Regions from separate parts of the Streptomyces sp. NPDC003943 genome, predicted to be linked through region 1. Evidence: riboswitches for the same ligand, from Rfam matches in the RefSeq annotation. Region 1 holds a riboswitch; the other holds the start of a gene.

Region 1 (11,838 bases):
GAGTCGCCGTCCGGGTGGGCGTCGGGCCTCTCCATGCCCTTGTGGTTGGGGGCGAAGGCCATGCCGAGGTGCACGCCGAGCAGCATCTGGTGGAGCAACGCGAAGACGAGGGCCTGGAGCGGGGTCAGCAGGGTGAGCAGCAGGGTCGCGTAGCCGGCGAGGTGGGCGAGGAGCAGGGCGCCCTCGACGAGGCGTTCGCGCGGGGTGCGGTAGGGGCCTGTGCGGGAGAGCAGGGCCTGAACGCCGTACACCTTGAGGGCGATGCCCTCCAGGGTGGTGAGCGGGAAGAAGAGCCATGCCTGGTGGCGGGTGAGCCAGCGGCGCAGGCCGGTGCGGTCGGCGGTCTGGTGGGCGGCGAAGACGAGGACGTCGGCGGCGACGTCCGGGTCCTTGTCGAGGTGGTTGGGGTTGGCGTGATGGCGGTTGTGCTTGTCGTTCCACCACTCGCGGCTCATGCCGAGCAGCAGGTTGGCATGGACGAGCTGGATCAGCCGGCTGATTCCGCGGTTGCGGGTGATCTGCGCGTGGCCGGCGTCGTGGCCGACGAAGGCGACCCGGGCGGAGAAGAGGGCGAGCGGGAGGGCGAGGGGCAGGGCCCACCAGGACGGGCCGACGAGGGCGAGGCCGGTGACGACCGCTGCGATGCCGAGGAGGTTGGCGACGATGCCCCGGGCGTACCAGCCGGGGCGGTGGTCGAGGAGTCCTTGCGCCTTGACGGTCCGGAGGAGCGGGGCGAACTCGCTGCCGGCGCCCTTGGGGTGGGGTGCTGCTGCGGGTGCTGGCGGCGCGGTGAGGGTCGCGGTGGCCTGGGGCATGTCGGTCTCCGGGGTCCGGGGAAGGGGCCGGGGCGCGGGCCGCGCCGGCTACCGAAAACGTACGGATCGGTGATCGTCCCGGGCCATGGCGTCACCACCCGGACCAGGTCGGGGGGCGGCCAGGGGGCGGGGGTGGGGCTGTCCCCACCCCGACGACACGGAGTGACGGGGATCACAGCGTCAAGGTTCGCCTGTGGAAGGGGAGTTGAACTACCCTCGGCCGCTCGACCCCAGTAGTCAAATTTGAGGAATGCGTTGTCGCAGTCTCCGTCGCAGTCGCCCTCGTCCTCGCTCTCACCGTCGCCCTCTTACTCGCTCACATCGTCGTCCTCGTCCTCGTCGTCACCCCCGACTTCTGAACTCGCCCGCAGCAGCGCCCTCTTCCTGCCCTCCGATCCGTATCGCGCGGGGCGGATCGCCTTCTGGTCCCCCGGCTCGTTCGAGTCAGGCACCGAGCTGACCGTCGTCGACGCCGACGTGCGGCCGCGGACCGTCCGCGCCCACCTGCTCTCCGTACGGGAGGCCCTGCCCGTCCTCGCCCGGGCGCGCTTCGACGAGAACGCCTCCCCGTCGGCTGCCTTCTGGGGCGCGGCCGTGCTCTTCTCCCTGGACCTGGTCTCCCGCGGGCTGATCCTCCCCGGCCTCACCCCGCACGACCACGACGCCTGGCGCGTCGGCCCGCTCGGCCCCGAGGACCTGGCGGCCCTGCGCGACCTGGCCGCGTCGATGCCACCGTCGGCCCACGCCGTACCGCTTCCGGAACCGGACGAGGACGGCGGACCGCTGCTGCCCGAACCCGAGGAGCTGCTCCGGGCGTTCGCCGACGCCGTCGCCGACGTCCTGCCCCGCACTCCGGCCGCCGCTCTCGCCGCCGGCGGCCCCGCGTTCGCGGCCGACGAGCACCATGCGCCCGAGGCACTGCCGCACCAGCGCGCGTGGGCTGCGGACGTGGCGGCCGGCCATGACGCGGGCGTACGTCTGTCGCTGCGCGTGGAGTTGGTGGGCGCGGCGACGGACGTCGAGGAGTCCCCCGCCGACACCCCTTCGTTCCGTGCGGTCCTGCAGATGCATGCCGTCGCCGATCCCTCGCTCGTCGCCGACGCGGCGGAGGTGTGGGCCGGTACGGCTCCGGCGGGCGCGGCCTTCGGGTCGCGGGCGCGGATGGACGCGCTGCTCGCGCTGCGGCGGGCGGCACGCGCCTGGACGCCGCTCTCGCCGCTCCTTTCGGCGGCGGTGCCCGACGCGATGGAGCTGGCCGACGAGGAGGTGGCCGAGCTGCTCGGGCCGGCCGCTCGCGCGCTCGCCGCCACGGGCGTACGGGTGCACTGGCCGCGCGACCTGGCGCATCGGCTCTCCACGCGGGCCGTGATCGGCCCGCCGGACGAGCACTGCGCGCCCGGCGATTCCGGCGCCGTTGCCGGTGGCGATGGCAGGGGCCGGGGTGACGCGTTGCCGTCGTTCCTCTCCGCCGACGCCCTGCTCTCCTTCCACTGGCGATTCGCGATCGGCGACGAGGAGCTGACCCGCGAGGAACTCGACCGGCTCGCCGAGGCCGGCCGGCCGCTGGTCCGGCTGCGCGACCAGTGGGTGCTCGTCGACCCGGACGAGGTGCGGCGCGCCCGGGCGCGGCAGGACCGCAAACTGACCCCCGTCGGCGCGCTCGGCGCCGTGCTCACCGGCACCACCGAGGTCGACGGCCGCCAGGTCGAGGTCCAGGCCACCGGCTGGGTGGAGCGGCTGCGGGCACGGCTCACCGATCCGGACGGCGGCGAGCAGGACGTCGCCCAGCCCGCCGCGCTCGCCGCGACGCTGCGCGACTACCAGCTGCGCGGCCTCGCCTGGCTGCACCGCATGACCTCGCTCGGCCTCGGCGGCTGCCTCGCCGACGACATGGGCCTCGGCAAGACCATCACCCTGATCGCGCTCCACCTGCACCGGCAGACCGATCCGGCGGCGGCCGGTCCCACGCTCGTGGTCTGCCCGACCTCGCTCATGGGCAACTGGCAGCGCGAGATCGAGAAGTTCGCGCCCGGCACGCCGGTGCGCCGCTTCCACGGCGGAGCGCGGTCCCTGGAGGGGCTCGCCGACGGCGGGTTCGTCCTCACCACCTACGGCACGATGCGGCTCGACGCGGCCCGCCTCGCCGACCGGCCGTGGGGTCTGGTCGTCGCCGACGAGGCGCAGCACGTCAAGAACCCGTACTCCGCGACGGCCCGCGCGCTGCGCACCATCGGCGCGAAGGCGCGCGTGGCGCTGTCGGGCACGCCGGTCGAGAACAACCTCTCCGAGCTGTGGGCGATCCTCGACTGGACGACCCCGGGGCTGCTCGGCGGGCTCGGCACGTTCCGTACGCGGTACGCCTCCGCCGTCGAGGGCGGCACCGACCCGGCCGCGGCGGCGCGACTCGCCGCGCTCGTACGGCCGTTCCTGCTGCGCCGCCGCAAGTCGGACCCGGGCATCGCGCCCGAGCTGCCGCCGAAGACCGAGACCGACCGGACCGTGGCGCTCACGAAGGAGCAGGCCGGGCTGTACGAGGCGGTGGTGCGGGAGACCCTCGCGGCCATCGCCGAGGCGGACGGGATGGAGCGGCGCGGCCTGGTGGTCAAGCTGCTCACCGGGCTCAAGCAGATCTGCAACCACCCGGCGCAGTATCTGAAGGAGGACCCGTGGGAGGACCCGGCGCTCGGCGCCGGGGGGCGGCGCGTCTCGGAGCGCATCGCGGGGCGCATCGCGGGGCGCTCGGGGAAGCTGGAGCTGCTCGACGAACTCCTCGACACGATCCTCGCGGAGGACGCGAGCGTGCTGGTCTTCACGCAGTACGTGCGGATGGCGCGGCTGTTGGAGGCGCATCTGGCGGCGCGGGGCGTGCCGACGCAGTTCCTGCACGGCGGCACGCCGGTCGCCGAGCGGGAGGCGATGGTCGCCCGCTTCCAGAACGGCGAGGTGCCGGTCTTCCTGCTCTCCCTGAAGGCGGCGGGCACCGGCCTCAACCTCACCCGGGCCGGTCATGTCGTGCACTACGACCGCTGGTGGAACCCGGCCGTGGAGGCGCAGGCCACCGACCGCGCGTACCGGATCGGGCAGACCCAGCCGGTGCAGGTGCACCGGCTGATCGCCGAGGGCACGATCGAGGACCGCATCGCGCAGATGCTGGAGCGCAAGCGGGCACTGGCCGACTCGGTGCTCGCCTCGGGCGAGGCGGCCCTGACGGAGCTGACGGACGCGGAGCTCTCGGAACTGGTGCGGCTGCGCGGGGAGGACGGACGATGAGCGAGTACGGGACCCACGGGGACCACGGCCACGACGCGGAGGAGCGCGACCGGTCGGACCACCGGGACCACGGTGACGCGACGCGGACCTTCGCGGCGCTGCCGCCCGTCCAGGGCGGGTCGTTCGCCCGCACCTGGTGGGGCCGGGCGTGGCTGCAGGCCCTTGAGGACACGGCGCTGGACGGCCGGCAGTTGAAGACGGGGCGGCGACACGCCCGGGCGGGAGCGGTGGGCGCGGTCTCGGTGCGGCCGGGCCGGATCACGGCGCTGGTGCGGGACCCGGACGGCACGGCGTACCGCAGTGACGTGCTGCTCCAGGAGCTGTCCGAGGCGGAGTGGGACCGGCTCGTCGACCTGGCGGTGGCCAGTGCGGGACACATCGCGGCCCTGCTGGACCGCGAGATGCCGCCGCATCTGGTTGAGGACGCGGCGGCGGCCGGGCTCGAACTGCTGCCGGGCATCGGCGACCTGGAGCCCCGGTGCGGCTGCGAGGCCTGGGACCACTGCCCGCACACGGCGGCCCTCTGCTACCAGGTGGCGCGGCTGCTCGACGAGGACCCGTTCGTGCTGCTGCTGATGCGGGGACGGGGCGAGCGCGCGCTGGTCGAGGCGCTGCAGGAGCGCAGCGCGGCGTGGGCCACGGCGGGGTCCGACGGGCCGCGGGACGGGCGCTCCGGCGCGGTGGGCGGCTTCGGCGCAGCGGGTGGCTCGGGCCCGGCGGGAGGCTCGGGCATGTCGGGCGCAGTGGGCGCGTCGGGTGTCTCGGGCGTCTCGGCGGCGGAGGCGTTCGCGGCGGGAGGCATCCTGCCCCCGCTGCCCGCGCCGCCGGTCCCGTCCGCCGCGCCGGGTGAGCCGCCGTCCCTCGACACGGAGACCGGCCCGGAGCCGGGCCTCGATCCGGCGGCCCTGGAGTTCCTCGCGGCGGACGCGGCTGCCCGGGCCCACCGGCTGCTGTCCGAAGCCGCCACAGGGGTACCGTCGCCGCCCGGCCCGGCGCAGGCGCAGGCGGAGTCGAGCGCCGCGACGACGCTCGCCGACCCGCCCCTGACGGTGGCCCAGGACGCGGTACGGCTGGCCGCCGGCTCCCCCGTGCCGTGGATCGCGGCCCGCCTCGCCACCGGCTCGGGCCGCACCCGGACCGGCCTCGACCTCGCGGTCCGCGCCTGGCGCCTCGGCGGCCCGGCCGGCCTCGCGGTCCTGGAGGAGGAGTGGACGCCGGGCCCCGACGCCCTGCGCCGGGCCGAGGCCCGTCTTCTGGAAGCCTGGGAACCCGCCGACCGTCCCGCCCTCCACCCGTCCGGCCCGGCCCGCTGGACCCTCACCGGCACGAACCTCCAGCTGCGCCTGGGCGAGGACGGCCGCTGGTGGCCGTACCGCGAGGAGGACGGAACGTGGACCCCCGCGGGCGCCCCGGAACACGACCCGGCGGCGGCGCTGTCGGGAGTGGCGGAGGGGTAGCGGCGCGGGCACCTCGAACCGGCGGCGGCGCCACACGGGTCGGGCGCCGCGCCTCACTGCAGCGGCGCCGTCAGCTTCCTGCCCGTGTCCGACGGTGCTGCCAGGCTGCAGGCGATCCTGTCCTCGCCCAGGAGGTAGCTGGTGCGGTACGGGTACTGGACGAAGGTGGTCCAGCGGGTGCCGAGGGGCTGCTCTGCGGCCTTGACGCGGAGAGGGGCGCGGCAGAGGGCGGCGGCCGCGTCCCGTACCGCGCGGTCGTCGGCGTAGCTGCCGGTGAGGACGGGGCGGGCGACGACCTGGGCGTCGTGGGGCGTGTCGCAGGCGCGGCGGATGACGGTGCCCGGCGCGTCGCGGTCGATGTCGAAGCAGTCGCCGACGCGCAGGGCGTCGTACGGCGTGCGTGCGGGCGGGGCCGCCGTGGCGCGCCGCTGGTGCGGGGGCGTGGCGGTCGCGGACGGGCGCGGCACGGCGGTGGCCGTCGCCGTGGCCTCAGTGCGGCCCTCCGCCGTGCGGTCCGCGGTGCGGACGGGCATCGGGCTGGGGCTCTCGGCCTGCGCCGAGGGGTGCTGACCGGGTGGCGCGGCGGACGGGTCGACCGGGTTGACCGGGTCGGCTGTCCCGCTCGTGTCGTGTGCCGGGGGCGGCGCGCCGTGCAGATCTCTTTCGGCCGTACCACCGTGTGCGGTGAAGGCCACCGAGAGCGCCACTATGGTGGCGAGCGCGGCGACCGGCAGGACGACGACGCCCGGCCGTCTGGGTGGCCGGGCGTCGCGGGACGGGGTTTCCGTCGGCGGGCGGAGCATGGGAATCAGCCTCGCCCGCGCGCGCCCATGTGGCGAGCGATACCGGCGCGTTGGGCCCCGCTCGTACAGAACCGTGACAATCCCGCTGCTCGCACGAGATCCGGGGCCCACGCCATGGAAGACCTACAGCCCGAGCTGGCGCTCGGCCGCGTCGACGGTCTGGGCGAGCAGCACGGCGATGGTCATCGGGCCGACGCCGCCGGGAACCGGGGTGATGAGGGAGGCGCGCTCGGCGGCGCTGTCGAAGTCGACGTCGCCGACGTTGCCGGCGTTGTAGCCGGCGTCGATCACGACGGCGCCGGGCTTGATGTCCTCGCCCTTGATGAACTGCGGCTTGCCGACGGCGGCGACCAGGATGTCGGCCTCGCGGACGGCGGCGGAGAGGTCGGTGGTGCGGGAGTGGCAGTAGGTGACGGTGGCGTCACGGCCGAGGAGCAGCAGGCCGGCGGGCTTGCCGAGGATGGCGCTGCGGCCGACGACGACGGCCCGCTTGCCGCTGAGCTCGACCTCGTACTCGTCGAGCAGCCGCATGATGCCGCCGGGGGTGCAGGAGACGAAGCCGGGCAGGCCGAAGCCCATGGCGGCGAAGGAGGCCATGGTGACGCCGTCGACGTCCTTCTCCGGGGCGATGGCCTCGAAGGCGGCGCGCTCGTCGATGTGCGGGCCGACCGGGTGCTGCAGCAGGATGCCGTGGACCTCGGGGTCCTCGGAGAGCGCGGTGATCACCGCGACGAGCTCCTCGGTGGTGGTCTCGGCGGGCAGCTCTACGTGCTTGGAGCGGATTCCGGCCTTCGCGCAGCGGTTCTGCTTCATCTTGACGTACGTGACGGAGGCCGGGTCGGCGCCGACGAGGACGGTGGCGAGGCAGGGGGTGGTGCCGGTGCGGCGGGTGATCTCGGCGGCGCGGGCCGCGGTCTCCTCGACCGTGCGGCGGGCGAGCGCGGTGCCGTCCATGAGGCGTGCGGTGCTGGTGGACATGGGCCACTCCTGGGCGTCGTCGAGGAAGGTGGTTCGCCCAGGCGCACGGCTGCGACACGGCCGCGTGCACCGGTACTGCGAGTACGCGCGTCCGCCGGGCCGCTCCCCGGTGGTGATCCACCTCAAGCGCCAGTCACGGCCCGGTCCCACTCTACGGGACGCCCGGGTGATGGGTACCGGTCAGGGCGCGTATGCGGGCCGGTCCGGACGCTTGTCGGCCCGCCCTGCGCGCATGACGATGGCGTCCACGACGACGTCCACGACGGTCCGGGACGACATCCGGGACGACGCCCAGGACGACGTCAAGGACGACGTCAGGATGCCGACGACCTCGACGGGGAGGCCGAGTTGAGCGTGAGCGACACGTGGCGTGACACGTGGGGGGACACGGACGGTGCGGCGGTCCGGCGGGCGCACGAGGCGTTCACGGCCGGCGGTCCGCTCGCGGCCCCGCCGGGCAGCCCGCCCGTCCGGCCGCTGGTGGCGGAGTCCTGGCGGCGTTCGCTACGGGCGCGGGTGAGCCCGGACGGCGCGGCGCGGGTCGAACTCGACGAGGAGGAGCTGGCCGGGCACCGGGAGGAGCATCCGCTGGCGGCGGCGATGCCGGTGATCCGGGAGCTGATGGGGGCGTACGCGCGGGACGGCGAGCATCTGCTCGCGGTGTGCGACGCGGCGGGCCGGATGCTGTGGGTGGAGGGGCATCCGGGAACGCTGCGCCTCGCGCGCGGGATGAACTTCGTCGCCGGGGCGCGCTGGTCGGAGTCGGCGGCGGGGACGAACGCGCCGGGAACGGCCATGGCGGTGGACCGGCCGGTTCAGGTGTGTGCGGCGGAGCACTTCCGGCGGCCGGTGCAGGCGTGGACCTGTGCGGCGGCGCCGGTGCACGATCCGCACTCCGGGCGGCTGCTCGGGGCGGTGGACATCACCGGCGGGGACGGGCTGGCGCATCCGCACAGCCTGGCGTTCGTGCAGGCGGTGGCGCGGGCCGCCGAGTCGCAGCTCGCGCTCGTCTCCCCCGCCCCGGCCGCCGGCCGGCCTCGGCTCACGTCCCTCGGCCGGGACGAGGCGCTGCTGCACGTGGCGGGGCGTCGGCTGCGGCTGAGCCGCCGGCACAGCGAGATCGTGGTGATCCTGGCGCAGCGCCCGGAGGGCGTGTCCGGGGACGAGCTGCTCACGCTGCTGTACGAGGACGAGTCGGTCACGCCGGTGACGCTGCGGGCGGAACTGTCCCGGCTGCGGGGCCTGCTCGGCGCGGAGGTGCTCGCGTCCCGTCCGTACCGGCTGACGGAGGCGGTGGACGCGGACTTCGCGGTGGTGGACCGGCGGCTGGCGTCGGGGGCCGTGTCGACGGCGCTCGCCGGCTACGCGGGGCCGCTGCTGCCGTCGTCGTGCGCGCCCGGGGTCGTACGGCTGAGGGAGCGGCTGGCCGGGCGGCTGCGGGCGGCGCTGGTGGACCGGGGCGATCCGGGGCTCCTGGCGGACTGGGCGTACAGCGCGTGGGGCGAGGACGACGTGACGGTGTGGCGGGCGCTCGCCTCGGCGGTACCGGCGGCGCAGGCCCCTGCCGTACGGGCGCGGCTGGCCGCACTGGACACCGAACTGGCCTCGGGCGCAACGGGGTTGCAACGTCCGGCGGCGCACACTCGGCACTGACCGCCGGCCCGGCCAGGGACGGCCGGCGGGGTCGCGTCGCACGCGTTCGCGTCGCAGGCGGCGCGCACCACACAGCCGCAACGAACGCAGCCGCACCGCGAGCGTTCGCGTCACACGCGGCCGCACCGCAGGTCGCACTGCAGCCCGCACCGCGGGTCGCACAGAGGGAGGCCATGTCCATGACCCGTTTCGCCGCACCCGGTACCGAGGGTTCGCTCATGTCGTACGCGGGGCGCTACGACCACTGGATCGGCGGTGAGTACGTCGCCCCGGCGCGCGGGCAGTACTTCGAGAATCCGAGCCCGGTCGACGGCCGCCCGTTCACGGAGGTGGCCCGCGGCACCGCCGAGGACGTGGAGCGCGCTCTCGACGCGGCGCACGCGGCCGCCCCGGCGTGGGGCCGTACGGCGCCGGCCGAGCGGGCGCAGGTGCTGCTGCGGATCGCGGACCGGATGGAGCAGAACCTGGAGGCGCTCGCGGTCGCGGAGAGCTGGGAGAACGGCAAGCCGGTCCGCGAGACGCTGGCCGCGGACATCCCGCTCGCGATCGACCACTTCCGCTACTTCGCGGGCGCGCTGCGCGCCCAGGAGGGCGCGCTCAGCCAGATCGACGACGACACCGTCGCGTACCACTTCCACGAGCCGCTGGGCGTGGTCGCCCAGATCATCCCGTGGAACTTCCCGATCCTGATGGCGGTCTGGAAGCTGGCGCCCGCCCTCGCCGCGGGCAACGCGATCGTCCTGAAGCCCGCCGAGCAGACCCCGGTCTCCATCCACTACTGGATGAGTCTGGTCGCCGACCTGCTGCCGCCCGGCGCGATCAACATCGTCAACGGCTTCGGCGAGGAGGCCGGCAAGCCCCTGGCGTCCTCCCCGCGGGTCGCGAAGATCGCCTTCACCGGTGAGACGACGACGGGCCGGCTGATCATGGGGTACGCCGCCGAGAACCTCAAGCCGGTCACGCTGGAGCTGGGCGGCAAGTCGCCCAACATCTTCTTCGACGACGTCTCGTCGGCCGACGACGACTTCCTCGACAAGGCGCTCGAAGGCTTCACCATGTTCGCCCTCAACCAGGGCGAGGTCTGCACCTGCCCGTCCCGCGCCCTGATCCAGCGCGGCCACTACGCCGAGTTCCTGGAAGCGGCCGTCGCCCGCACCGAGAAGATCGTCCCCGGCCACCCTCTGGACACCGACACCATGATCGGCGCCCAGGCCTCCGCCGACCAGCTTCGCAAGGTCCTCTCGTATCTGGAGATCGGCCAGAAGGAGGGGGCGAAGATCCTCACGGGCGGCCAGATCGTCCAGCACGGAGGCGAGTTGGCAGGCGGCTACTACGTCCAGCCCACCGTCTTCGAGGGCGACAACCGCATGCGGATCTTCCAGGAGGAGATCTTCGGCCCTGTCGTCGCCGTCACCTCCTTCGACGACTTCGACGACGCCATCCGCACCGCCAACGACACCCTCTACGGCCTCGGCGCCGGCGTCTGGACCCGCGACACCACCACCGCCTACCGCGCGGGCCGCGCGATCCAGGCGGGCCGCGTCTGGACGAACTGCTACCACATGTATCCGGCGCACAGTGCTTTTGGAGGCTACAAGCAGTCGGGCATCGGCCGGGAGACCCACAAGATGATGCTGGAGCACTACCAGCAGACGAAGAACATCCTTCAGAGTTACTCCCCCAAGAGGCTGGGGTTCTTCTAGCATCCCAAGGCTGGAAGCCGGCGCCGCCTGTGCCGGACCAAAGCGGCGCAGGCCATGCGCACGGCTCAGAGCGCCCGATCCGGCCGGCGAGGGCAGGCGGGCGGGCGTGTCTCGCGGATGGCGTGGTGGGTTCCGGCGTTTGCCTGTGTCTTGGCTGGGGTTGCGGCCTTTGCGATGGCAGGGCGGCGGGGCGGCTCCCGGCCGAGCTGGGTTTCGGACGAGGTTACGTCGGTTCGGGCCGATGGTGCTGGTTGCCGCTGCTCCTGGATCGATGGATGAGCCCTTCGCGGCCGAGGCAGGGCAGGCCCGATGGTGGAGTTGGGCGCGGATTCGCGTCCCGAGTGGGTGCGTGGGTACTGGCCGGCAGCCCTGAGCGGCGACCGACCGTCAACTTCTCAAGCAGCCCTGCTGGGACAAAACACTCTTCAAGAGATGACCTGCGCGCCGGGTCGTGCTCCAAGGACAGCTACTGACGGCCGCCCCGGGCAAAGCGCGCTCCCTTGCATGAAGAGCTTGGTCTCGACGACCTCCGCGTCACCTTCGACGCAGCAGACGCTCCGCGTCGGCGGCCGGGAGCGCACAGTAGAGGCCGCACGCCCCCCTGACCGGTGGATACCGTCGAACTTCGCGTCGGAGAAGTGGAGTTAGCCGGGCCAATGGGGGCGCGAAGATCTTGTGCACCCGTTCGGATGGTCCGGTTGCGCCATCCGGGTGGCGCCCGGACGGGGCATCACTTCGATGCCTCTTGGATGGCGTCCATGATCTTTTCAGCAGCGACGCGGGCACCCGCCCATCCGTTCGGCGACACCGGTGTCCCTCTGCCCGTGCACCGCGCCGTCGCCACAGTCGCACTCCGCGAACCGGACCGGACCGCAGTCATCGAAGACGGCGGAAGGAGTTGGTCGTACGGCGAACTCGTGTCTGGCGCAGGGCAGTTGGCTGGTCAACTGCGTCAGGCCGGGGTCGCTCCGGGGGCGACGGTCGCAGTGCGGCTACCGCGCTCGGCCCGGCTGGTGGTCGCCTTGCTCGCGGTCTTCGAAACCGGCGCCGCCGCCGTGGTGCTGGACCCGCGTACGCCGGCCGAGCGGCTGGCGGCCGTCGAGGCCGACGCGGGATGCGTGGCGGTGCTCGTGCCGGCAGAGGAGACCGCGCGCCCGGG
Region 2 (11,838 bases), on a different contig from region 1:
ACCGGCGGCAACGTCACCATCGGCGACCACAACACCGTGTCGTACACGGTGCAGGGCACCGAGCCCGCCCGCGACCCGCAGCAGGAGGAGCTGCTCCGGGCGATCCGCGAGCTCCGCGCCGACCTGACCCGCGTCGTCGCCTCGGAGCGTACGGCCGCGCTCGACGCCGAACTCTCCGACGCCGAGGACGAGATCGAAGGCACCGGCGCCGCCGGCCCGGGCCGCCTCGCCCGCCTCCGGCAGGCCCTCGCGGACGCCGACGCCCTCACCGGCCTCCTCGCCTCGGGCGCGGCCGTCGCCCAGGCCGTCGCCGCGCTGGTCGGAGGCTGAGATGAGCACGCACGGGGGCGGGGCGTGGTGGAACGACGAGTCGCAGAGCTGGGAGACGGACGCACCGGCGGCACCGAAGACACCGGCTCCGGCCGCGCCCGGGCCGGTGGTCGCGGGCGAGGGCCAGGGGCCGGAGACGGGAACGGCGCCTGGGCGGCCGCCCGTTACCGGTCCGGCGGCCGGGGCTGCGGCCGGCCCCGTCTCCGCACCGGCGCCGGGAGCCGCACCAGCGCCGGGAGCCGCACCCGCTCCGGCGCCCGGCGTGGTGCCCGCGCCCCCGCCCGGCTACGCACCCGGCCCCGCGCCCGTGTCCGACTACGCGCCTGGCCCCGCGCCCGTACCCGGTTACGGCCCCGGGTCCGGCCCCGTGGCCGCCTACGGTCCCGTCGTGCCGCCTCCGCCGCCGTCCTACCTGCCCGGGGCAGCGCCCGCGGCCGCGTCGGCGCCGCGGTCCGGGCCCTCGCGCAACGTGCTCGTGGCCGCCGCCGTGGCGGCGGTGCTTGTCGCCGGGGGCGTCGGGGGATGGTTCCTGTGGGGGCGCGACGGCGGAGGCGGCGGTACGGGGCCGGGGCCGACGGCCGCACCCAGCGTGACCGCGTCGGATGCGCCGTCCACCGGTTCGGACGGGCCGTCCACGTCGGAATCCGGGTCGCCGTCCGCGTCGCCCTCGGAGGGCGCGCCGCCCGCCGGCTTCCGGCTCGTCGAGGACGACGCGGGCTTCACGATCGCCGTGCCCGAGGGCTGGAACCGCACCACGTCCGGGGCGAGCGTGTTCTACAACGCGCCCGACGGGGCCAGCCTGGTGCAGGTCTTCACGATCGACGAGCCGGGCCTGACCCCGTACGAGGCGCTCCAGCAGACCTCCCGGGACCTGGCCGAGAAGAACCCCGGCTACCAGGAGCTCGCCCTCGAACGGACCGGGACGGACGGGAACGAGGCCGAGCTGGTCTACTCGTACGACCGGACGGAGGGCCGCCGGAAGGTCGTCGACCGGGCGTTCACCGGCAGCGACGGCAGGCAGTACGCGGTCCTCGCCGCCGGGCCGGAGACGGACTGGCCCAAGCAGCGGGAGACCATCGACACGGCCCTCAGGTTCTTCAAGCCGGGTTCGTAACCGGGAGCAGGTCCGACAGCAGCTGCTGCGCGAGCTCGCCGACGCCCGCGAGGGTGCGCCGGAGCAGGCCGGGCCCGAAGGTGATCCGGGTCGCGCCGAGCAGACCGAGCTCGGTGAAGGACGGATCGTCGGGCCGGCGCAGGAAGTTGAGCGGTCCGGTGACCCCGGCCGCCCGCAGCGCGGGCAGGTCCGCGGCCGGCGCCAGGATCGGGTAGACGCAGTCCGCGCCCGCCGCCGTGTAGAGGCGGGCGCGTTCGGCGGCCTCGGCGACGGTCCCGCCGTGCAGGTACGTGTCCACGCGCGCGTTCACGAAGAGCGCGGGCCCGGCCGCCGCCCGTACCGCCGCGAGCCGTTCGGCCTGCTCGTGCGGGTCGCGCAGCGGGCGGCCCCGACCGACCCCCGTACGGTCGGAGTCCTCCAGGTTCACGCCGACGGCGCCGGTCTCCAGGACCCGCGCGACCAGCTCCTCCGGCGCGAGGCCGTAGCCGTCCTCGACGTCGGCGGTGACCGGAACGGAGACGGACCGGACGATCCGGGCGACGGCCGCGAACATCTCGTCGGCCGGCGTGTCCCCGTCCTCGTACCCGAGCGCGGCGGCGATGCCCGCGCTGGGCGTGGCCAGCGCCGGGAAGCCGGCCTCCGCGAAGACGCGGGCGGAGGCGGCGTCCCACGGGCCCGGCAGGACCAGCGGGCGGTCGGCGGGCCGGTCGTGGTGCAGGGCCCGCAGGACGTCGGCCGTCATCGCTTGAACATCCCGGCGGTGTAGTGGCCCGGGACCATGCGGGTGGAGACGGCGATCCGGTTCCACGAGTTGATGACCGTGATCGCGCCGATGACGTGCGCGAGCTCCGCCTCGTCGAAGTGCTCGGCGGCCTCCGCGAACACCTCGTCCGGCACGAAGCCGTCCGTGACGACGGTGACGGCCTCGGTCAGGGCCAGGGCGGCCGCCTCGCGCTCGGTGTAGAAGTGGCGCGACTCGCGCCAGGCGGACAGCTGGACGATCCGCTGCACGGACTCGCCCGCCGCGAGGGCGTCCTTGGTGTGCATGTCGAGGCAGTAGGCGCAGTTGTTGATCTGCGAGGCGCGCAGCTTGATCAGCTCGTAGAGGACCGGGTCGACGTGCTTCGACGCGGCGATCTCCAGGCCGACCATGGCCTTGTAGAAGTCCGGGTGCAGCTCGGCGAAGGCGATCCGGGCGGGGTGCTCGTGCGCGTAGCCGGGCTGCGCGTCCTGCGAGTGCTGCGGGTTCTGCGGGGTGCCGTTCACGGTGGTGGTCATGACGATCACCGTACGGTTCCGGTGGTGCCCGGGTATGGTCCATTTCCATGGCAAACGAGTGGGCCACTTTCGGCGCCGACCTGCATCTGGACCTCGGCGGACAGGGCTTGCGCCACGGACTGATGGACGCGCTGCGGGAGGCGGTGCGCAGCGGGCGGCTCGCGGCCGGGACGCGGCTGCCGTCCTCGCGTTCGCTCGCCGCCGACCTGGGGGTGGCGCGGAACACCGTCGCCGACGCGTACGCGGAGCTGGTCGCCGAGGGCTGGCTCACCGCCCGGCAGGGCTCCGGGACCCGGGTGGCCCCGCGGTCCGCGCCGCGCCGCCCGGAGCGGAGCCGTACGGCGGCTCCCGTCGCCTCGCGGAAGGCGGCCGGGACGCCCACGTACAACCTGCTGGCCGGCACTCCCGACCTCGCCACCTTCCCGCGCGCCGACTGGCTCAAGGCGGCCCGCAAGGCGCTGATGGCCGCGCCCAACGAGGCGTTCGGCTACGGCGATCCGCGCGGCCGCATCGAACTGCGCACCGTGCTCGCCGAGTACCTGGCGCGGGCCCGGGGCGTATACGCGCGGCCCGAACGGATCGTGGTCTGCTCGGGTTTCGTGCACGGGCTGATGCTGATGGGGCGGGTGCTGCGGGACCGCGGGGTGCGGCAGGTGGCCGTCGAGTCGTACGGCCTCGACGTCCACTGGGACCTGCTGGCCCGGGAGGGGCTGCGGATGCCGGCGCTGCCCTTCGACGAACGGGGCACCCGGACCGAGGAGTTGGCGGCGATGAGCGGGGCCGGGGCGGTCCTGATGACCCCGGCCCACCAGTTCCCCATGGGCGGCGCGCTCCACCCCGACCGGCGGGCGGCGGCGGTCGACTGGGCGCGGGCCACCGGCGGGCTGATCCTGGAGGACGACTACGACGGGGAGTTCCGCTACGACCGCCAGCCCGTCGGCGCGCTCCAGGGCCTCGACCCGGAGCGCGTCGTCTACCTGGGCACGGCCAGCAAGTCCCTCGCGCCGGGCCTGCGGCTGGCGTGGATGGTGCTGCCGGAGCACCTGGCGGAGGAGGTGGCGGCGGCGAAGGGCGGGGCCGAGTGGGCGTCGCCCGCGACCGATCAGCTGACCTTCGCGGAGTTCCTCGGCTCGGGCGCGTACGACCGGCACGTGCGCGCGATGCGGCTGCGCTACCGGCGGCGCCGCGACCAGCTGGTGGCCGCCGTCGCCGCGGCCTCGCCCGCCACCCGGGTGAGCGGCATCGCGGCCGGTCTGCACGCCGTCCTCGAACTCCCCGAGGGCACCGAGGCCGCCACCGTCAGCTCCGCCGCCTTCCAGGGCCTCGCCGTCATGGGCATCAACCGCTTCCGCCACCCGGACACGCCGGTGACGAAGGACGCGCTGGTGGTCGGCTACGGCACACCGACGGACAGCGCGTGGGCGGGCGCGCTGGAGGCGCTGTGCAGGGTGCTGCCGTAGCGGGCTGCGGAAGAGGCTGAACCGGGCCTCCGCGACTCCGGGGCATCCGGGGCCTGACGCCTCCGCGGCCTCCGCGACTCCGGGGCCTCCGGGCGTCCGGGGCCTCACGCCTCCGGGGCCTCCACGCCTCCGGGGCCTCCGGGGCCTCCGCGCCTCCGGGCCGCCACGCCTCCCTGGGGGCCCCGGCCGAAGCCCTACGCCCGCGCCTCCGCCGGTTGCTCCTCCGGCGCCGGTTCGCCGAACCGGGCCAGGGTCAGCGAGCCCGCCACCGCCACGGCGAAGCCGAGGACCGCCAGCCAGCCGAGGCCCTCGCGGGTCCTGTCGCCCAGCCAGGCCACGCCCACGACGGCCGGGCCGATCGTCTCGCCGAGGACGAGGCCCGCCGTGGCCGTCGTGACCGCGCCGCGGCTGAGGGCGGAGGTGTAGAGGACGAAGGCGGAGGCGCCGGCGAGCAGCAGGGCGTACAGGGCGGGGTTGGTGAAGTCCAGGCCGTCGAGGAGGCGGACGGCGACCTCGACCACGCCGAAGCCGAGGCCGCCGGCGAGACCGAGGACGAGGGCGCGCGGACGGTCGGGAAGGCGGCCGGCGGCCGCGCCGATGCCCAGGACGGCGAGGGCGGCGGCGAGCAGCCCCCATTCGAGCCCGTCGTCGACCCCTTCGTGGCCCTCCCGGCCGGAGGCGAGCGCGAGCATCGCGAGGCCGAGGCAGACGACGCCGACGGCGAGCCATTCGATCCGGCGCAGCCGGACGCCGAGCATGCGCGAGGCGACGACGGCCGTGACGGCGAGGCTGGCGGCGAGGGCGGCGCCGACCGCGTAGATCGGCAGGGTGCGCAGCGCCACGATCTGGAGGACGAAGCCGAGGCCGTCCAGGCCGAGCCCGGCCATGTACCGCCACTGCCGCAGCGCCCGCCACATCAGGGCGACGTCGACGCCGCCGCCGGTGCCGGGCTCGGCGGCCCGGGCGGCGAGGGCCTGGAACACCGAGGCGGTGCCGAAGCAGAGCGCGGAACCGAGGGCACAGATCATCCCAAGAAGCATGAAAGGACCCTAGTGCGTGGGGGATCGGACGACCGGGCGGATGCGGCCGCGGGCGGCCCGCCTACACTGTGCGATCGCAACCCTGCGACAGCAGGACGACGGGGAGGACAGGTCATGCGCAGGCTGAGGTCGAGCACGGTGGTACTCGGCGGAGTGGGCATGCTCGCGGCGACGCTGACCGCGTGCAGCTCGGAGCCCGACCGGCGCTGCATCGACCCGGTCACGTACAAGGAACTCCCCGACTACAAGTGCCACGACGGCGGCGGCAGCGGAAGCGGCAGCAGTTCCTCCACCGGGCGCTACTACTACGGCGGCTCCTCCAGCAGCGGCCGCGTCAGCGGCGGCAGCTTCGACAGGTCCGCCGTCGAGAGCGGCGGCTTCGGCGGCCACCACTCCTCCTCCGGCGGCTGATCCCGCGATGGAGCGCCACACCATCGAGCCCCGCCCCGGCTGGCAGCGGACCGTCGAGGAGCAGGGCCTGATCTACCCGCTGACCCGCTACCCCGACGACTCGCTGCGCCCCTACTGGGACGAGAGCGCCTACTACTCCTTCAGCCTGCCCGAGGTCGAGGCGCTGGAGGAGGTCGTCGAGGAGCTGCACGCCATGTGCCTGGAGGCGGCGGCGCACATCGTCGAGAAGGACCGTTTCGCCGATCTCGGCATCACCGACCCGCGGCTCGCCGCCCGGGTCGCCGAGTCCTGGCGCCGCCGGGCCGAACTCCCCACCGTCTACGGGCGCTTCGACCTTCGCTACGACGGCGCGGGCGGCCCGGCCAAGATGCTGGAGTACAACGCCGACACCCCCACCTCCCTGGTGGAGGCGGCGAGCCCGCAGTGGTTCTGGATGGAGGAGCGCTTCCCCGGCGCCGACCAGTGGAACTCGCTCCACGAGCGCCTCGTCGACGCCTGGAGGCGCCAGGCGCACCTGCTGCCGCCCGGCAGCCCCGTGCACTTCGTCCACTCCGACGGCGACGAGCTCGGCGAGGACCTGATGACCGTCGCGTACCTCCGTGAGACCGCCGAACAGGCCGGCCTCGCCACCGAGGCGCTGTCGGTAGAGAGGATCGGCTGGGACCGCATCGCCGGCCGCTTCGTCGACGACCGGCTCCGCTTCATCCGCGCCTGCTTCAAGCTCTACCCGTGGGAGTGGCTGACCACGGACCGCTTCGGCCCGCACGTCCTCGAGACCCTCGACAACGGCGGCGGGACCGGCTCCACCTGCTGGATCGAGCCCGCCTGGAAGATGCTGCTCTCCAACAAGGCGCTGCTCGCGATCCTCTGGGAGCTGTATCCGGGCCACCCGAACCTGCTGCCCGCCTACCTCGACGGCCCCCGCGAACTGGCCACGACCACGGGCTGGGTGGCCAAGCCGCTCCTCGGCCGCGAGGGCGCCGGCGTCACCCTCCACGAGCCGGGCGACCCCGGCGACCCCGTCGTCCTCCGCGACGACGAACCCTGCTGCTACCAGGAGCTCGCCCCGCTGCCCGACTTCGACGGCAATCGCGTCGTGCTCGGCGCGTGGACCGTCGGCGACGAGGCGGCGGGGCTCGGCATCCGGGAGTCGGCGGGACCGGTGACGGACGAGTACGCCCGCTTCATCCCGCACGTGATCCTCTGACCCGCGCCGCCTACTCCGGTACGTAGTCCCTGAGCGGCGCGGGCCGGAGCCCGGCCGCGTCGGCCGCCGCGAGGGCCCGCCGCAGATCCTGCTCGACCGTCTCGTTGAAGTGCAGCAGGACGATGTCGCCCGCCTTGAGCGCGGGCGTCGGCGGGGTCCACTGGCCCCAGGTCGTCATGTCGTACGTCCACGTCACCACGGCCTTCGCCCCGCACGCCCGCGCGGTGGTCAGCGTGGTCGCGTCGTACGTCCCGTACGGCGGGCGCAGCAGCCGCGCCCCGTCCCCGAACTCGGCGAGCTGCGCCTCGCGCGCCCCGCAGACCTGCGCCTGCTGGCCGGCGGCGTCGAGGGTGGTGAGGTCCGGGTGGTCGACGGTGTGGTTCTCGACGCGGGACGGGCCCTGGTCGAGCAACGTGTGGAAGTAGCCGGAGTCGTAGGCGTACGCGCCCGGCAGCAGGAAGAGGGACGTGGGCACCCGGCGGTCGAGCAGCAGCTTCGCGGCGGCCGGGTCGTGGTACCAGCCGTCGTCGATGGTGATGAAGACGACCGGGTCGGTGGTCTGGACGCGGTTCACGACCGGTACGGGCTCCGGCCAGGCGGCGGCCCGGGCGGGGGCGGGGAGGGCGCTCACGAAGGCGAGCGGGACGAGCGCGGCGAGCGCGCGACGCAGCGCGCGGCGCAGACGGGGTCTCGACATGGCGGCCATCATTGGCCTAGACCAACTGGGGTGTCAATGGGGGGAGTCGGGCACGAAACGGACGTGGACGGTCCGCCCGGAGGCGGGCAGGGCCGCCTCCCGGAGGCGGCCCTCCCGGAGGCGGCCCTCCCGGAGGCGGCCCTCCCGGAGGCGGCCCGTCCGGAGGTGGACCGGACCGCCCACGTCCGTCAGCGCGAACCGTCAGTCCGCCGAGAGCACCGCCCGCAGCTGCTCCAGACCCCAGTCCAGGTCCTCCTTCGAGATCACCAGCGGCGGCGCGATCCGGATCGTCGACCCGTGCGTGTCCTTCACAAGGACGCCCCGGGCCATCAGCTTCTCCGAGATCTGCCGGCCCGTGCCCTTCGCCGGCGCGATGTCGACGCCCGCCCAGAGCCCGCGGCCGCGCACCGCCTCCACGGCGCCCCCGCCCACGAGCAGGCCCAGCTCGGCGTGCAGGTGCTCGCCCAGCTCGGCCGCGCGCTGCTGGTACTCGCCCGTCCGCAGCATCGCGATGACCTCCAGCGCCACCGCGCAGGCCAGCGGGTTGCCGCCGAAGGTCGAGCCGTGCTCGCCCGGCCGGAACACCCCGAGGACGTCCCGGTTCGCGACCACCGCCGACACCGGCACGACACCGCCGCCGAGCGCCTTGCCCAGGACGTAGACGTCCGGCACCACGCCCTCGTGCTCGCACGCGAACGTCCGGCCCGTGCGGCCCAGGCCCGACTGGATCTCGTCCGCCATGAACAGCACGTTCTTCCGGGCCGTCAGCTCCCGCACCCCGCGCAGATAACCGGCCGGCGGGACCAGCACCCCGGCCTCGCCCTGGATCGGTTCCAGGAGCACGGCCACCGTGTTCTCCGTGACGGCCGCCTCCAGGGCGGTCAGATCGCCGTACGGCACGATCTCGAAGCCCGGCGTGTACGGACCGAAGTGGTCGCGCGCCTCGTGGTCCGTGGAGAAGCTGACGATCGTCGTCGTCCGGCCGTGGAAGTTGTTCCCCGCCACGACGATCTTCGCGTGCCCGTCCGGCACGCCCTTCACCTCGTACCCCCACTTGCGGGCCGTCTTCACCGCCGTCTCCACGGCCTCCGCGCCCGTGTTCATCGGCAGCACCATCTCCTTGCCGCACAGCTCGGCCAGGCGCGTACAGAACTCCCCGAACCGGTCGTGGTGGAACGCGCGCGACGTCAGCGTCACCCGCTCCAGCTGCGCGCGGGCGGCGTCGAGCAGGCGCCGGTTGCCGTGCCCGAAGTTGAGCGCCGAGTACCCGGCGAGCATGTCGAGGTAGCGGCGCCCCTCGACATCGGTCATCCAGGCGCCCTCCGCGGAGGCGACGACCACGGGCAGGGGGTGGTAGTTGTGGGCGCTGTGCGCGTCCGCGGCGGCGATCTCGTCTTGCGTCCTCGAAGAACTCGACGTACTCGACACGGGGTCTCCGTTCGTCCTGCGGCCAGGGGCGGGTGTGGTTCCCTTTTCTTATCGTCGCTCGCATGCCGGACGGGGAAACCTGTCGTGACGGCGCGCCCGATAGTCTGGAAACACGCACGGCGACTGGCGTACGGGGAACGAACCCCGGGGGAGCCGTGCGCGGCAGAGCACACGGGATGCCGCCCGCCTGGGCATCACGGGAAACGACAAGAGTCCCGTGCAGATGCCGCCCGCCCCCTGCCTTCGGCGGGTGAGCCCCCATCTCGCATCACGGGAACCCTGACCAGGTCCCGTGCGGATGCCGCACCGGACCTCCATCCCGGAGGAACGCCATGAACCTTCCCGCCCACCACCCGGCCCTCTCCGCCGCCGACCCCGAGCTCGCCGCGCTCGTCGGTGCCGAGGAGCGGCTGCAGGCCGAGACCCTGCGTCTCATCCCCAGCGAGAACTACGTCTCCGCCGCCGTCCTCGAAGCCTCCGGCACCGTGCTGCAGAACAAGTACAGCGAGGGCTACCCGGGCCGCCGCTACTACGAGGGCCAGCAGAACATCGACCAGGTCGAGAGCCTGGCCATCGCCCGCGCCCAGGCCCTCTTCGGCGTCGACCACGCCAACGTGCAGCCGTACTCCGGCTCGCCGGCCAACCTCGCCGTCTACCTGGCCTTCGCGCAGCCCGGCGACACCGTGATGGGCATGGCCCTGCCGATGGGCGGCCACCTCACCCACGGCTGGGGCGTCTCCGCGACCGGCACCTGGTTCCGGGGCGTGCAGTACGGCGTACGGAAGGACACCGGCCTCATCGACTTCGACCAGGTCCGCGAGCTGGCCCTCGCCGAGCGGCCGAAGGTGATCTTCTGCGGCGGCACGGCGCTGCCCCGCACGATCGACTTCGCCGCGTTCGGGGAGATCGCCCGCGAGGCCGGATCCGTGCTCGTCGCCGACGTCGCCCACATCGCCGGCCTGATCGCGGGCGGCGCCCACCCGTCGCCGGTGCCGCACGTGGACGTGATCTCCACGACCACGCACAAGACCCTGCGCGGTCCGCGCGGCGCGATGCTGATGTGCCGCGAGGAGCACGCCAAGGCCCTCGACAAGGCCGTCTTCCCCGGCCTCCAGGGCGGCCCGCACAACCAGACGACCGCCGCCATCGCCGTCGCCCTGCACGAGGCGGCCCAGCCGTCCTTCCGCGACTACGCCCACGCGGTCGTCGCCAACGCCCGGGCCCTCGCCGAAGCGCTGCTCGACCGCGGCTTCGACCTGGTGTCCGGCGGCACCGACAACCACCTGATCCTGATGGACCTCACGCCCAAGGAGGTCCCGGGCAAGGTGGCGGCGAAGGCGCTCGACCGGGCCGGCATCGTCGTCAACTACAACACCGTCCCGTTCGACCCCCGGAAGCCCTTCGACCCCTCCGGCATCCGCATCGGCACCCCGTCGCTGACCTCCCGCGGCCTCGGCGTCGCGCACATGCCGCAGGTCGCCGACTGGATCGACCGGGGCGTGACCGCCGCCGGCAAGGGCGACGAGGACGCCCTGGCCGTCATCCGCGCCGAGGTCGCCGAGCTGATGGCCGCGTTCCCGGCCCCGGGCCTGCCGGTCTAGCCGGACCGGCTCCGCCCGGTCCGAAGCGGTCCGAAGCGGTCCGGGACGGGCGCCTCGCCCGTCCCGGACCGTCACGTGACGTGCGGCTCAGCCCCTGGTGCGGGTCACCGGGATCCACAGCTGGGCGTCGCTGTGCGCCGGGTCGTCCTGCGCCGGGCGGGTGCGCAGGATCTCCGGCCCCGGACGGTACTCGTACGGGTTGGACGGGATCCACTGGGCCGCGACGTCGCCCCACATCTGCTGCAGCGCCTGCGGGAACGGCCCGGTGTTCTCGAACACGGCCCAGGTGCCCGCCGGGCAGTCCAGCACGTCGAGGTCCTCGGGCAGCTCGGCCTCGGCGGTCACCACGGCGTGGTAGTAGTCGAGTTCGCTGCCCTCCTCGAAGCCGTCCCTGACGCCGTCCGGCAGGCGCACGGTCGCCGAGACGACACCCTCCGGGTCCTGGTCCGACAGGCCCACGATCCGCAGCATCGTCTCCGGCGGGATGCTCCGGATGTGCTCGGCGATGTGCGGGTTGACGCCCTGGTGGATCAGCGGGACGCGGGCCTTCTTGCCGACGACCCGGAATGCTTCCTTCTCCACGATGCGGTACCGCATGGTGCTGTTCCCTTCGACGGTGAGGCGGAAGGACAGCCGGGGCTGCGAGTTCAGAGCCGCGCCGGTACGCCTGGCCTCGCCGGGACCGACACCGTGCACGGCGCGGAACGCCCGGGCGAAGGCCTCGCCCGAGGTGTAGCCGTAGCGGATCGCGATCTCCAGCAGGGTCGGCTCCCCGGCCAGCACGTCGGCCCCCGCGACGGTGAGCCGCCGCCGTCGGACGTACTCCGACAGCGGCATCCCCGCCAGCGACGAGAACAGCCGCCGGAAGTGGTACTCCGACGTGACCGTGATCCGGGCCAGCTCGGACACGTCGATCTGCTGGTCGAGGCGACCCTCGACGTACTCCATGGCCTGGTTCAGCCGATCCAGCACTCCCGGCCCTCCTTCCCTTTCGATCACCCACGCTAGGAAGGACCCAGCCTGCCGCACCCGACATCCTGTGCCCGCTCCGATCGGGTGCGGCGGGGCGGTCACGCGGCTTCGGGGAGGCTGGAGGGGTTGGGAGGGTGGTTCCCCCCGGGCTTTGAAGCGGTTACGTCGTGCGCCTCCGCGTCGCGGACGCCCGCGACGCGGAGGCGCGTCAGAGTGAGAGACCTTCCTCGGTCAGGAAATGGCGCAGTTGGCGACCGTGCTGCGGACCCTCTCGCCGGTCGAGAAGTGCCTGACCTTGCA

What was found. A riboswitch is a leader RNA that binds a small molecule or an ion and turns the genes downstream of it on or off. The one in region 1 is predicted to bind ZMP and ZTP.
Region 2: another riboswitch for ZMP and ZTP. It lies ahead of ACWEV0_RS05315 (serine hydroxymethyltransferase); the one in region 1 lies ahead of ACWEV0_RS13555 (bifunctional 5,10-methylenetetrahydrofolate dehydrogenase/5,10-methenyltetrahydrofolate cyclohydrolase).

What each region holds. Positions count from the first base shown of each region.
Region 1 is NZ_JBSGIW010000025.1:47,431-59,268, reverse strand. Features, by position in the region: gene ACWEV0_RS13575 (fatty acid desaturase family protein) at 1-815, opposite strand, end outside; gene ACWEV0_RS13570 (DEAD/DEAH box helicase) at 1,200-4,085, shown strand; gene ACWEV0_RS13565 (SWIM zinc finger family protein) at 4,082-5,542, shown strand; gene ACWEV0_RS13560 (hypothetical protein) at 5,596-6,345, opposite strand; gene ACWEV0_RS13555 (bifunctional 5,10-methylenetetrahydrofolate dehydrogenase/5,10-methenyltetrahydrofolate cyclohydrolase) at 6,469-7,323, opposite strand; ZMP/ZTP riboswitch at 7,352-7,470, opposite strand; gene ACWEV0_RS13550 (GAF domain-containing protein) at 7,678-8,976, shown strand; gene exaC (acetaldehyde dehydrogenase ExaC) at 9,156-10,679, shown strand; gene ACWEV0_RS13540 (amino acid adenylation domain-containing protein) at 11,336-11,838, shown strand, end outside.
Region 2 is NZ_JBSGIW010000008.1:21,593-33,430, forward strand. Features, by position in the region: gene ACWEV0_RS05265 (hypothetical protein) at 1-330, shown strand, start outside; gene ACWEV0_RS05270 (hypothetical protein) at 719-1,444, shown strand; gene ACWEV0_RS05275 (isocitrate lyase/PEP mutase family protein) at 1,428-2,186, opposite strand; gene ACWEV0_RS05280 (carboxymuconolactone decarboxylase family protein) at 2,183-2,722, opposite strand; gene pdxR (MocR-like pyridoxine biosynthesis transcription factor PdxR) at 2,770-4,182, shown strand; gene ACWEV0_RS05290 (hypothetical protein) at 4,377-5,222, opposite strand; gene ACWEV0_RS05295 (hypothetical protein) at 5,337-5,633, shown strand; gene ACWEV0_RS05300 (glutathionylspermidine synthase family protein) at 5,641-6,840, shown strand; gene ACWEV0_RS05305 (polysaccharide deacetylase family protein) at 6,851-7,537, opposite strand; gene rocD (ornithine--oxo-acid transaminase) at 7,739-8,965, opposite strand; ZMP/ZTP riboswitch at 9,075-9,165, shown strand; gene ACWEV0_RS05315 (serine hydroxymethyltransferase) at 9,298-10,566, shown strand; gene ACWEV0_RS05320 (AraC family transcriptional regulator) at 10,654-11,538, opposite strand; gene ACWEV0_RS05325 (hypothetical protein) at 11,770-11,838, opposite strand, start outside.